DNA from 2 places in the Neobacillus canaveralius genome. Region 1 is predicted to be linked to the other one. Evidence: predicted binding sites of a transcription regulator. Region 1 holds the regulator's gene; the other holds the start of a gene.
What was found. Region 1 encodes Rex, which represses fermentation and respiration genes when NADH is low (regulators of the CRP and FNR family bind a similar motif). Its sites were predicted from a motif close to TTGTGAAATATTTCACAA; they were not measured.
Positions count from the first base shown of each region.

Region 1 (4,576 bases):
TGTACTACCATTTGAACTAAGCTCCAGGACCTTGGTGGCGATTCTGTTAATAAAGTATCGGTCATGTGATACAAAAATAATCGTTCCAGGGTAGTCGACTAGTGCATTTTCAAGAACCTCTTTACTGTCTAGGTCCAGATGGTTCGTAGGCTCGTCCAATATTAGAACGTTTGCCTTCTCCAGCATTAATTTGGCTAGTGCCAATCTTGCTTTTTCACCACCGCTTAAAGTAGAAACAACTTTTAATACATCGTCACCCGAAAACAGGAAGTTACCCAAGACTGTCCGTATTTCTTTTTCATTTTTTAATGGCCAATCATCCCAGAGTTCATTAAGAACACGCTTATTCGAGGTCAACTCTGCCTGTTCTTGGTCATAGTACCCAATTGCTAGATTTGCACCATATCGAATCGTACCAGCCAGTGCCGGCAGTTTTTTGATGATGGTTTTTAAAAGAGTAGACTTTCCAATTCCGTTTGGGCCAACTAAGGCAATGCTTTCACCTCGATAAGCATGCCACGAAATATTCTCAGATACTTTTTGTCCATCATAACCAACTGCCAAAGAGTCAACTGAAAGTACATCATTTCCAGTTTGTTTATCAATTTCAAATGAGAAGGTGGCAGACTTTTCATCCCCTAATGGTCGGTCCAAAACGTCCATTTTCTCAAGTTTTTTCCGCCGGCTCTGAGCTTGCTTCGTCGTAGACGCACGGGCTAGGTTTCGCTGGATAAAGTCCTGAAGATTAGCAACCTCTTGCTGCTGCTTCTCATATAGCTTTAAATCGCGTTCATAATTTGCCGCTTTTTGATCTAAATAAGCGCTATAGTTTCCGATGAATTTTTGAATTTGCCTCCGTGAAACTTCATAAACTTGTGTGACCACTTTATCCAAAAAGTATCGGTCATGGGATACGATTAAAATAGCCCCATCATAGCCTTGTAGGTATTGCTCCAGCCACGTAAGTGTATCGATATCGAGATGGTTGGTAGGCTCATCCAATATTAATATATCGGGCTTCGTTAAAAGAAGTTTACCTAAAGCTAGACGAGTCTTCTGACCGCCGCTTAAGCTGGATATCATCAATGAGTTATTATGAAAATTTAAGCCGTGGAGGATAGAGCGAATATCCGCTTCGTACTGATAACCACCCTGTTCTTTAAATCTCACTTGCAGTTCATCATATTCTTTTAGTATTCGATCGTAGCGGGCACTATCCTCCATAGCGGCAGGATCCGACATCGAAACCTCTAGCTGTCGAAGAGATTTTTCCATACCTCTAAGCGATTCAAAAACCGTTAGCATTTCATCCCAGATGGATAAATTCGATTCTAATCCGGTATTTTGGGCTAAATAACCAATGCTTACTCCCTTTGGCTTAATGATTTCTCCGCCATCATGTGACAGGTGCCCAGCAATAATTTTTAATAATGTCGATTTCCCTGCACCGTTTCGCCCCACAAGTGCAACACGGTCCCGAGTTTGTAATTCTAGTTTTATATTCGATAAAATTAGGTCTGCACCATAGTATTTTGCTAGTTGATTAACTTGTAATAATATCATTGTTTTTCACCTCTATTACTAAATTAAGTGTACCTTATTCCAACCATGACGGCAATAAAGTGCCATGGTGTTGGAAAAAATAACAGAATATCCGGAAAGAAAAAAATGTAAATTTTTCATCATTCGCTCAAAGTTTCACAGACAAATTGTGAAAAATATAGTATGATTTTTTGTGGGAGGATATTGTTTATGTCTGAATTTACTCATTTTAACGAAGAAGGAAGAGCGAAAATGGTGGACGTTAGCGATAAGCCAGAGACGGCTCGTTCGGCACTTGCTCATTCCAGCATTACGGTTAGTAAAGAAATTTATGATAAAATAACAAATAATGAAATGAAAAAGGGCGATGTTCTTGCTGTGGCTCAAGTTGCTGCTGTTATGGGGGCAAAGAAAACATGGGACTTAATCCCGATGTGCCATCCTATACCTTTGACAGGAGTCAATATATCCTTCTCATGGGAAAAAGAAAACGAGTCTGCTTATACATTAAATATAGCCGCTGCAGTTAAAACAAAAGGAAATACAGGTGTTGAAATGGAAGCGTTAACAGCTGCATCCACTTGTGCGCTGACTGTTTATGATATGTGTAAGGCAGTGGATAAGGGTATGGTAATTGGAAAAACCTATTTGGTCGAGAAAACCGGCGGAAAAAACGGAGATTTCCATAGGACGGAACAAATTAGATAAATGATTAAACTATCTATAGGGGGTGGGAGAATATGAGTAATGAGACGATGAAAATACCACAAGCGACAGCAAAACGGCTGCCCTTATATTATCGATTTTTAAAGAATCTGCATTCTTCCGGTAAACAGAGGGTTTCGTCAGCAGAATTAAGTGAGGCAGTGAAGGTGGATTCGGCAACGATCCGCCGGGACTTTTCATATTTTGGAGCCTTAGGAAAAAAGGGATATGGCTACAATGTCAATTACCTATTAACCTTCTTTCGGAAAACACTAGATCAAGATGAATTAACAAAAGTAGCGTTAATTGGTGTAGGTAATCTTGGTACGGCCTTTCTAAATTATAACTTTTTAAAAAATAATAATACAAAAATTGAATGTGCTTTTGATGTTGATCCGAACAAAATGGGAACGACAATCCGGGATGTACCTGTGTATCATATGGATGAGCTCGAGAAGGTTTTAAGTAATGATGATATTCATGTTGCCATCCTGACGGTACCTGCTCCAGTGGCACAGGTAATTACAGATCGACTTGTAAATTCCAATATTAAAGCGATATTGAATTTTACACCTGCAAGATTAAATGTTCCTGCCTCCATTCGGGTGCATCATATCGACTTGGCAGTCGAATTACAATCACTTATTTACTTCCTGAAACACTACCCTACAGAGGAAGTAGAAGAATAAAGTAAAGTAAAAGACCTTTCCACTACGTAAAGTGAAAAGGTCTTTTTTTGGCTGTAATGTTTAAAAGCCCGTTTTAAATCGTTATTTCTTTATTTTGTCTTTATATCTATTGTAAAAGAAAATCATTCTTAAGCCAGATCCGAAGTCAAAGGTAGCAAGTATAACGAGCAGGTAACTGAAAAATCCCCATCCGTTTAGGGTGACATCTTCAATCGCAAAATAAGTAAATAAGCAGCCAAGAACAATATAAATGACTCCGGAAAACAAGGGTGAACGTCTCATAGAAAGCCTCCGATAAAGTTTTGAATACCTTCTGCCTCACGAAGAATTTTATCAATGTCATCTTTATATACTGACTGCATGACGACAACTAATGTATTCATGGCAACATGGGCAAAAATCGGTACAAGGATATGTTTTGTTTTTACATAGAGAAATGCAAAAGTAAAACCCATTGCCGAATAGAGAAGTACATGATGCGGCTCCATATGGGCTAAGGCAAAAATGACAGAACTGATTAGTGCTGAGAAGAAAAAGTTAAACCGTTTGTGGAGAGCACCGAAAATAATTTTCCGAAACACGATTTCCTCTAATATGGGTCCTATTACTGAACTAACTAAGATGGCGAGAGGAAAGGACTCAATGATGTTGAGAATTTGCTGTGTGTTTTCTGAGCCCATCTCAACCCCGATAAGCCGTTCAATATTCGCAGCAAGAGCTTGGGCAAATAGGGCTAGGAATACACCAAATACAGCCCAGACGGCAGAAAAGCCAAAGGAACTGCCTCTTTCGTTCAACCCTGGTTTCTTTAATTCTGTGCGTAATAGAAAAAGAATAATAACTAGTGCAAGGGTGAAGCTGAAAATTAACCAGTAGGGGACAACGAGCCCTTGGTCCATTCCTAAATATCCAAATAGGAACATAAGTCCAGGAATTCCTGCTAGGCTTGATAACTGCATGGCTATATAGACAATTAAAATAATCCAATATTCCCTTTTCAAATTAAAAAATCTCCTTTAAGCAGCTAATAAAAATATTTTACCCTATTCTACATTCTACTAATAATCGTAAGGTTGTTTCAATTTTAAAGATTATCTTTAACAACTATGTATATTCCTTGGTGTATATCACATACTTGTAAAGTTGTAAAAAATAATAAAAAATTACTGCTTCATACTTGCAAAATTTTTTTCCATTTATTATTATAAGAATTGTGTTAGCACTCAAGTAAAGAGAGTGCTAATAAGTCAGAATTACATATCTATTTGAGGAGGTTGTTTGATTTGTTAAGACCACTAGGTGATCGTATTGTCATTGAGCTTGTCGAATCAGAAGAAAAAACTGCAAGCGGTATCGTGTTACCAGACTCAGCTAAGGAAAAGCCTCAAGAAGGAAGAGTTGTTGCCGTAGGTACAGGCCGAGTGCTTGAAAGTGGCGAACGTGTTGCTCTTGAAGTTTCTGTAGGCGATCGTATTATCTTCTCAAAATACTCAGGTACAGAAGTAAAGTTTGAAGGCAACGAATATTTGATTTTACGCGAAAACGATATCCTTGCTGTAGTTGGCGAATAAGGATTTTTTAAAACAATATTGAGTTTAAAAAATACGAGGAGGTTTTTTGAACATGGCTAAAGAAATTAA
Region 1 is NZ_JBDFLL010000002.1:127,898-132,473, reverse strand. It holds gene ABC255_RS28855 (ABC-F family ATP-binding cassette domain-containing protein) at 1-1,563, opposite strand, end outside; gene moaC (cyclic pyranopterin monophosphate synthase MoaC) at 1,753-2,250, shown strand; gene ABC255_RS28845 (redox-sensing transcriptional repressor Rex) at 2,283-2,936, shown strand; gene ABC255_RS28840 (YdiK family protein) at 3,018-3,218, opposite strand; gene ABC255_RS28835 (CPBP family intramembrane glutamic endopeptidase) at 3,215-3,937, opposite strand; gene groES (co-chaperone GroES) at 4,220-4,507, shown strand; gene groL (chaperonin GroEL) at 4,560-4,576, shown strand, end outside.

Region 2 (4,576 bases), on a different contig from region 1:
TTGCTTTTAATTTCTTCATAGCCTGCTTTATCAATCAGACCATACTTTAATTTAAAATCATTTAATTTTTGAGCAGAATCATAGGTTGAGTTTACGATATCATCACGTGTCATTTGTGTGGTTTCATAGCTTAGCATATGCTTCCAAGATGGCTGGGTAATCGCCTTTCGGTGGTCCTCAAGGGTATGACAGAATTTTTTAAAGCCGTGAAGCTCTGGATTTTCAAAAGCTGGGCTTGCAGGGTCAAGGAACGGTGCAAGCGGTGCGACAAAGTAGAAAAGTCTTGGATCTTGATTGCATGCCAGATGGATTTCTTCACAGAAATCAATGTTTTCAATCGCACTTTGATAGGTTTGACTTGGAATACCTGTCATAAAAAATAAATCGATTTTCTTGGCACCATGTTTTAAGGCGAAATTAAGCGTTTCAATTACTTTAGGATTGGTACAATTAAACTTACCATTATAGCGTCTAATTTTTTCATCATGAGTTTCGAGGGTAATTTCAATGCTGTATTTTGGACAGCTTTCATTCATCATTTTGAAGAACTCTTCACCCGCGTATTGGAATAATTCAAACACGATTTCATTTTTGAGGTTAAGCTCTTTGAGACGGCTGAAGAATTCTTTTACATATTTACGTCCGCCTTGACGCAGGTCATGCAGGATAAAGATTGGTGCGCGGCTGAAGCGTGAAATAAACTGAATATCCTCAACCAACTTTTCTGGTGAACGTAAGGCTAGAGAACTTCTACCGCAGTTTTGATCATAGGCGTCTTTTGAACCGCCGCAGATGAGACAGTTTTGCGAACAGCCTCTAGCTGTCAGTAATGCAGTATTAGGATATTGCAGCCAGCCGTTGTATGGAAGTGGATCTAGAAAGTTACGATATTTAAAGACAGACCGGACGGTGTAACGATAGCCAGGGACATCAATATCGTCCAAATCCGTTGGTACATAAGTGATTGGGTTATAACCAATCTCACTGCCTTTTTTCCAGGTTAGATTTGGAATGTCAGCATAGTGCATATTTCCAAGCTCCAATTTATTCATCAGCAGAAGCATCAGCTTTTCTGTTGAGTCACCGCGCATGACGAAGTCAATAAAAGGATATTTAATTAGCTCTTTATGATAATAGGTAGCAGATAAGCCCCCAAAAATCATCGGTGTATCAGGATGAAGCTTATTAACAATTTTAGCTAGTTCAATACTGCCATGTGCATGTGGCAGCCAATGAAGGTCTATCCCGAAAGCACGTGTTTTAATCTTTTTTAGCTTCTTTTCAACATCGAATTTTTCACTCATCAGCATTCGGTTGGCGATATTGATAATTTTTACGCGAAGACCAAAACGTTCTAAATAGTCAGCAATACTTGTTAAACCAATTGGATACATTTCAAACACTGGTGATGACGGCACTACATCGCTAATAGGACCTGCAAGCAGGGAATTTTTTCGAAAGTCATAAACACTTGGTGCGTGCAAAAGGACTAAATCATACTTCATATAAGCCACCCTTTTCGAATTAATTAGGTTTATATTATTTATTGTGAATAATTTCACATATAGTTTTTGATTTAACTGTGGCAAAGTGATAAACCAGATAAGTTCTTGTTAATATCCACTTTTGTAATTATTTTCTAGCTACCTTTATTTTACTATAATGATGGATTAATAGAGTGACAAACGGGTGACAACAATGTGGAGATTCCGTGGAAATAAATTAAACCCAAATAAACGTTTGAGCATATTTTAATGGGAACACATATAAAGGAGGAAAATGTCTTGAATTATTATGGTTATCCCAATCAGTACGGAATGTATCCTGGAATAGAACCAAACCAACAGCTAAATCGTTTTGGCGGCGGGCAGCAGCCTGGATTCCCACCCCCTCCATTTGGTGGCGGACAGCAAGGCTTCCCGCCATTTGGAGGAGGAGGAGGAGGACAACAAGGTGGGGCACCATCTTCACCACCACCATCTTACACGCCACAAGAATCACCCTCTTTATACGCTGTAGACCCCGGGGCAATTAGAGGCTGCCTTTATCGCTATACCTATATTTGGCTCAACAATGGCAGCAGTTTCTGGTTTTATCCAACATATGTTGGAAGAGATTCAATTGCCGGATATCGCTGGAGAGGATTCCGCTGGGTATATTATGGAACAGACTTAAGAAGAATTCGATCATTTAGATGCTCATAAAAGCAAACGGGAGGTAAGGAAGACTACGATTCCTTACCTTTTTTATCTTTGATGGAGAAAATTGTTATAATAATGAAAAAAGGATGAAGGATGAGGAAATTGGCAAAGGTTAAAACGAATGCAATTCGAATACTCGATAGCAAAAAGATCTACTATGAAGTGCTTACATACGATAATCAAGATGGAAAAATAGATGGTGTTTCTGTTGCAGCAAAGATAGGCAGGGACCCGAGTGAAGTATATAAAACACTAGTCGCTCAAGGTGCAAGTAAAAGTATTTATGTATATGTGATACCAGTGGAAGCAGAATTAGATTTGAAAAAAGCAGCAAAGGCAGCAGGGGAAAAGAATGTGGAGATGATCCCTGTTAAGGATATTTTGAAATGGACCGGATATATTCGCGGTGGCTGCTCGCCCATTGGGATGAAAAAGGATTATAAGACATTTATCGATGAAAGCTGTTTAGAGCTTGAAAATATGGTGGTCAGTGCGGGGAAAATAGGCGTCCAAATCGTAATCGATCCAAAATTGTTAATAAATCTGACAAAGGCTGAAACAGTTGATGTCAGAAAATAATTAATAGGCATTCACCTATAAACTGATATTGCATAAGATATGTTGAAATGAAAAGCGGAAGCGCCTTGATTAGGGAAAAAATAAACTGCTTTTTTCCTAGTGAAAAATGTAGTTCAATTTTTCCTAGGGGTGCTGCAGCTAGACATATGAAACTTTGCTATGTCACGTAAAAGGGAGTGTTCAGAAGTGGCAGGAAAGATAAAAAATTATTATGCAGGCGGCAATACAGCTAGGGGATTTCATAACCTTTATGATTCAAACCTCCAAGGGCTAGAACGGCTCTACATTCTTAAAGGAGGACCTGGAACAGGAAAATCCTCTTTAATGAAGAACATCGGTAATGAATGGCTCGAAAAAGGGTATGACATTGAGTTCTTGCATTGCTCATCAGATAATGGTTCTATTGATGGAGTGATTATACGTGCCTTAAAGGTGGGGATCGTGGACGGAACCGCTCCGCATGTAATTGAACCCAAAGCTCCAGGTGCTGTGGAACAGTATATTAATCTAGGGGAAGCATGGGACGCGAAGGCGCTTGCTGGTGAGAAAACAAACATTCAACGTTTAACTAAACAAATCAGTGCATCCTTTAATTTAGCTTATTCAACCTTTAAACAGGCTTTAGATATCCATGATGACTGGGAGAAAATTTATATTGAAAACATGGATTTTGAAAAAGCAGATCAGTTGACAAACAAGTTAATTCAGTCCTTTTTTGGAAAGCTGAAAATAAATAAACAGGCAGATATCCGCCATCGGTTCTTAGGGGCTGCAACACCAAATGGAGCGGTTGATTTTGTTCCGAATTTAACAGAGGATATAGAAAAACGCTATTTTATTAAAGGGCGTCCTGGTTCTGGGAAATCAACGATGTTGAAAAAGCTCGCGGCAGCGGCAGAAGCAAGAGGCATTGATACAGAGGTTTATCACTGTGGATTTGACCCTAACAGTTTGGATATGGTGATCTATAGAGAGCTTGGTATAGCTATTTTTGACAGTACAGCTCCACACGAGTATTTCCCGAGCCGTGCCGGCGATGAAATCATTGACATGTATGAGCTTTTGATTACTCCTGGGACGGATGAAATTTATGAAGATAAAATTAAACCAATCGCAGAAAGCTATAAGAATAAAATGCAGGAAGCCATCTCTTATTTAGCAAGAGCGAAAGAACTTCACGATCAGCTCGAAGCGATCTACGTTCCAGCGATGGATTTTGCTGTTGTCGACCATATACAGGCAAGGATCGCAGAGGAAATTAGACAATTAGAACACGAGACAAATGTAAGTACTCAGTTGTAAAAAGAACATTTCCCGCAAAGTAAAGGCTTCTGTTTTCGGTGCTTTCCTAATTAAAAGACACCAGAATTGACGTATGAATTGGCATACGTCTTTTTCCTAATTTATCAAGGCTTTTACGAAATTTCATAACCTGTTACATGGCTGAATTGATCTTTTCAGCATATTGATTCTAGAGGACCCGCACTTATCAGTTGAGGGATAGTAACGAGCTAATAAATAAACGGAAAAATTCCGCTTAATTTAGTAATTACAATAAAAAGGGCTTAAATAGGCGGAGGGATTCCGTCTATTAGCTTGAAAAATTGGAAAATGGGAGATATTTCTTTGATTAAGCGGAAAAACTCCGCTTATATACCCCGAAACGAGCTCTATTCTGCATTTAAGCGGAAAAATTCCGCTTAATTTACTTATGCTGATTATTCGATTAAGGACAAGCCTCTTATTTAAAAGGTTTTATTTCAAAAATCCAAGAGCCCATTTCTCCTGCGGTCATT
Region 2 is NZ_JBDFLL010000001.1:202,657-207,232, forward strand. It holds gene ABC255_RS00975 (TIGR04190 family B12-binding domain/radical SAM domain protein) at 1-1,505, opposite strand, end outside; gene ABC255_RS00980 (hypothetical protein) at 1,818-2,204, shown strand; gene ybaK (Cys-tRNA(Pro) deacylase) at 2,304-2,780, shown strand; gene ABC255_RS00990 (PRK06851 family protein) at 2,967-4,082, shown strand.
Region 2: ABC255_RS00975 (TIGR04190 family B12-binding domain/radical SAM domain protein) is a predicted target of Rex. The motif match lies at 1,547-1,564, and genes of this name have one in related genera.